2 regions of the Psychrobium sp. MM17-31 genome follow, and region 2 is predicted to be linked to the other one. Evidence: predicted binding sites of a transcription regulator. Region 2 holds the regulator's gene; the other holds the start of a gene.

Region 1 (2,415 bases), on a different contig from region 2:
CCCATTGCTCAATATGTAATATTTCTGCTGGGTTAGTGCGGTGTAATTCCGACTCAAACTGCTCGGTAGTCGTTAACTCACTAATGTTAAATTCACCACTTGCCACATCTAAGGTGGCAAAACCAAAGACTGATTTCTGCTCATAGATACAAGCAATGATATTGTCTTTGCGATCGCCAAGTAGCGCTTCATCGGTAATAGTTCCAGGTGTCACAATGCGCACAACTTCGCGCTCCACCGGGCCTTTACTCGTTGCTGGATCGCCAGTTTGCTCACAAATCGCAACGCTTTCACCTAAATTGACTAGCTTCAATAAATAGTTATCAGCGGAGTGATAGGGGATCCCCGCCATCGGAATCGCATTGCCGCCCGTTTTCCCGCGCGCCGTTAAGGTAATACCTAATAGCTCTGCTGCTTTTTTTGCATCGTCGAAAAACAATTCATAGAAATCTCCCATACGATAAAAAACCAGCGTATTAGGGTGCTCATTTTTGATGGTGAGATACTGCTGCATCATCGGAGTATGAGAAGACATTGTTTCAGGCGTTAGGATAGGCGTGCTCATAAAAAATGGGACTATTTTACTGTAAAAAATTATCGGCTAAGGATACGCGAAAGCGCCCCAAACAGAAAGAGCTATCACGGAATTTGAGTGTGCGAAGGCATGGAAAATAAGATGATAGTTTGATGTAACCAGTAAAATGAAAAACTACTGGATGAAGTTATACAGTAGTTTTCTTTTAAGTACTGAGTGATATTTTTCTGTTTAAAGTTAAAGTTCATAAAAACAATGCTTTATGTTATTTGTTCGGAGTATTTTAAAATTTAATAAAAAAAAACTTGATACTGTATGACTGTACAGTATACTAATTTGCATTAACTAAAGTTACAGAATTTATTACGGAGCAATTGATGGACGCTAACAAAACAAAAGCACTTGAAGCCGCCTTGGGTCAAATCGAAAAACAATTCGGTAAAGGTTCTATTATGCGCTTGGGTGAAGCGAGAGCATTAGATATCGAATCAGTGTCAACTGGTTCACTTGGTCTTGATATCGCTCTTGGCATAGGTGGTCTACCAATGGGTCGTATCGTTGAAATTTACGGTCCTGAGTCTTCGGGTAAAACAACGCTAACACTTCAAGTTATCGCTGAAGCGCAGGCTAAAGGCAAAGTATGTGCGTTCGTTGATGCTGAGCACGCATTAGATCCTGTATATGCGACTAAGCTTGGCGTTGATATTGATTCACTATTAGTTTCTCAACCAGATACTGGTGAGCAAGCGCTTGAAATCGTAGATATGCTAACGCGCTCTGGTGCTGTTGATGTCATTATTGTCGATTCGGTTGCTGCGTTAACACCAAAAGCTGAAATTGAAGGCGACATGGGTGATTCACACATGGGTCTACAAGCTCGTCTAATGTCGCAAGCATTACGTAAGTTAACTGCCAACATCAAACGCTCGAACACATTATGTATTTTCATTAACCAAATTCGTATGAAGATTGGTGTGATGTTCGGTAACCCAGAAACTACTACTGGTGGTAACGCACTTAAATTCTACTCATCAGTTCGTTTAGATATTCGTCGTACAGGCGCTGTTAAAAATGGTGATGAAATCGTTGGTAATGAAACTCGCGTTAAAGTTGTTAAGAACAAAGTTTCTCCTCCATTTAAACAAGCTGAGTTCCAAATCCTTTACGGTGAAGGTACTTCTAAATACGGTGAGTTAATTGACTGGGGCGTGAAAGAGAAGCTAGTTGAAAAAGCCGGTGCTTGGTATAGCTATAAAGGTAGCAAGATAGGCCAAGGTAAAGCAAACAGCATCAACTTCTTAAAAGAAAACCCTGAAGTATGTAATGAATTAGAAAACTTACTTCGTGATGCGCTATTAATTAAGCCAACGGATCAGCCTGATGAAGAGCCGTTAGAGCAACCAGAAGAGTAAATTTTTACTCTTGAATATATGAAAGAGCAGCCAGTTGGCTGCTCTTTTTTTACGTCTTGCAACTCCTCAAGCATTTCTCCCATCAATAAAAAGATAAACTTGCCGCATTTTTTATGGCTATTTTTAAAATTTGCACCTTTGCGCTAGCTCAATTGGGGCTAGTGACCTTATAATGTGCGTTATTTTTATTATTAGTGAAGCAGTTCAGGAAAATCGCGATGCATATGACAACCGCAGAAATTAGAAAGGCGTTCTTAACTTATTATCAAAAGCAGCAGCATCAGGTTGTTGATAGCAGCTCATTAATTCCAGGTAACGATGCCACGTTATTATTCACTAACGCGGGTATGGTGCCGTTTAAAGACGTATTTATCGGTAGTGACAAACGCGATTACAACCGCGCGACCTCATCGCAGCGCTGTGTTCGTGCCGGTGGTAAACACAACGATTTAGAAAACGTTGGTTACA
Region 2 (2,415 bases):
TTTTTTCAATCGAGTATGCCCCTATAAATATTAGTATCTGTAAATTGCGATAAGCTGGCTATTATCACTTAAGTTTCTATTGGTGTCATTGTTTCAATTTAGCTATTTTTCCGCCATAAATCCGTCACAAAAGACACGTAGGATGTGCGCCTGAAATTTGAAATTACTTGTAACATTTGGTCTGAGCACTTCGACTTTAATCTATGGTAAGTTGTTTTTTACGTATTGATTATCTTGGTATTAGTAATTATTAAATTAAACACATTTATGAATAATGATGATAATCGCGCGAGTGTAAATTTATCAGTTTTCATTGAACTTGTAGAAACTATTAAGGTCGAAAATCTCACGGTAACCATGGAACAATAGCGTATGAAAAAATTCACTAAAAACTCCATTAAGCAAATCGTTAAATATGTAAAAATCTTCTTTGAAGGCACGTTGAAAGTTGAAAGTTTAGGTGTATTTCAATTTCAACAAGGTTTATTGAAAGCGCCTTGCAATGCAAATGAACAACAGCAATCTTTTGTAAGTCAAATTAATCAGCTTATCAAGTCGCGACAACCCGTTGCGCAGTGGGAATAGATGTATCATATCCCCACATTAAAAAAGCCAATCATTCGATTGGCTTTTTAGTTTCTAGTCTTTCATTTGTTGAACCAAATAGTATCCAAAAGCTACCTAGTGAATCGTGCCACTGCGGCGATCGATGCTCAGGTGTTGATGGCTTAACTGTTGGTTATAACAGTTAAGCTGGATTTTTGGCTGAGCACTAGCCGTTGCTTTAAATAAGAAGGTTAGGGCGCTCGTGCGTTTTGCCGCGAGTTGCAGACGCTTTAAATCACGATTATCGATTTCTCCTGGCCAGCCTAAGACGGCGCTTGAGTTACCTGACATCAGTGCTTGTTCCATCGCCCATAGTGCATCGACTTGATCTTTCGGATGAACTAATAGTACGCGAGAAGTATCAATGCCATTGCTCTCTAGTAGTGGTTTCAATCCTGCCTTTGGCGCACCAACTAAAACAATCCAGCGACCCTGTTGGCTTAATTTAGTCAATGTTGGTAATAGGATATCTAGCTGTTCACTAATAGATTCAGAGCTAATCACTTCGTTAATGGTTTGCGATTGCCAGCCACCGTGAGCGAGAGATTGGTCGATATAATCGATACCAGAACTCATTGAGAAAGTGTTGCTGTCAAAGTTAGTGTTCATTACTAATGATTTCATTGCCATGCTCCATTTCTAATTACGCCAACAGCTAAGCCTTCGATCTCAACTGATTGATATTCTAAATCTACAACTATGGTTGAAAACTCTGGGTTTTCAGGGTGAAGTAAAATCTTGTTCTCTTGGCGCTCAAAGCGCTTAACGGTGACATCATCTTCGACACGGGCCACAACTACTTGGCCTTCGCGCACTTGATTGGTTTTGTGAACAGCCAGTAAATCGCCGTCCATAATGCCGATGTCTTTCATACTCTCACCGTTTACGCGCAGTAGGTAATCTGCGCTTGGATGAAACATATTCGGGTCAACTTGATAATGCGCTTCAACATGCTCTTGCGCCAAGATAGGTTCACCAGCAGCCACTTGACCGATAAGCGGTAAGCCTGCTTCTGGCTCAGGATCATTCGCAGCTTCGACTAAACGGATACCGCGTGAAGTGCCGGGAATAATTTCGATAGCACCTTTTTTGGCAAGAGCTTTTAAATGTTCTTCTGCAGCATTAGCCGATTTGAAGCCTAGCTGTTTAGCAATTTCGGCACGAGTAGGAGGCATGCCAGTCATGGAAATATTATCTTTGATGAGCTGTAAAATTTCTGCTTGTCGATTAGTTAATTTTTTCATGCTGATGCCTTTCACTGAATATGTTTACTAAACTGTTTTTCTATACAGTATAACTGTCAGTATATACAGTGATATCCATTGTGCAATCATTAATCAGCAATTATTTGTAATTTCTTTGGCGAGAGAACACTAATGGATAACAAAAGTTATTGATATTAATAACCTTTATTGAGGTTTACTGTCGGCGGTAAAATTTCATTTTTTCGATAGTTACCAATATTATCCGCCACAATTTTCGCAGCTGTACAGTGGTTTGTGGGTGCAGATATGTGTGGCAATACAGTAGTTTTTGGGTGATGCCAAAGCGGTGACCGGGCTGGCAGAGGTTCTATATCGAAGACATCGAGTACCGCGTGATTGAGGTGCTGATTGTCCAGTAATTTGAGTAAAGCATCATGATCGATAATACCGCCGCGTGAGAAGTTAATGATACTCGCGTCTTGTGGCAGCAAGCTTAGGGTTTCGCTATTGAGTAGGTGCTTAGTCTCCGGTGTTAGAGGCAGCAATGAAATTAAGATATCTGTTTTAGCTAGCATTGCCGTTAGACCGTCTTTACCTGTGTAGT

What was found. Region 2 encodes LexA, which represses DNA repair genes until DNA is damaged. Its sites were predicted from a motif close to TACTGTATNNNNATACAGTA; they were not measured.
Region 1: recA (recombinase RecA) is a predicted target of LexA. The motif match lies at 845-864, and genes of this name have one in related genera.

What each region holds. Positions count from the first base shown of each region.
Region 1 is NZ_JAKRGA010000002.1:338,464-340,878, reverse strand. It holds gene mutS (DNA mismatch repair protein MutS) at 1-565, opposite strand, end outside; gene recA (recombinase RecA) at 913-1,947, shown strand; gene alaS (alanine--tRNA ligase) at 2,166-2,415, shown strand, end outside.
Region 2 is NZ_JAKRGA010000004.1:98,174-100,588, forward strand. It holds gene MHM98_RS13215 (MATE family efflux transporter) at 1-9, opposite strand, end outside; gene MHM98_RS13220 (DUF1107 family protein) at 373-585, shown strand; gene MHM98_RS13225 (SulA-like leucine-rich domain-containing protein) at 682-1,230, opposite strand; gene lexA (transcriptional repressor LexA) at 1,227-1,850, opposite strand; gene MHM98_RS13235 (glyoxylate/hydroxypyruvate reductase A) at 2,006-2,415, opposite strand, start outside.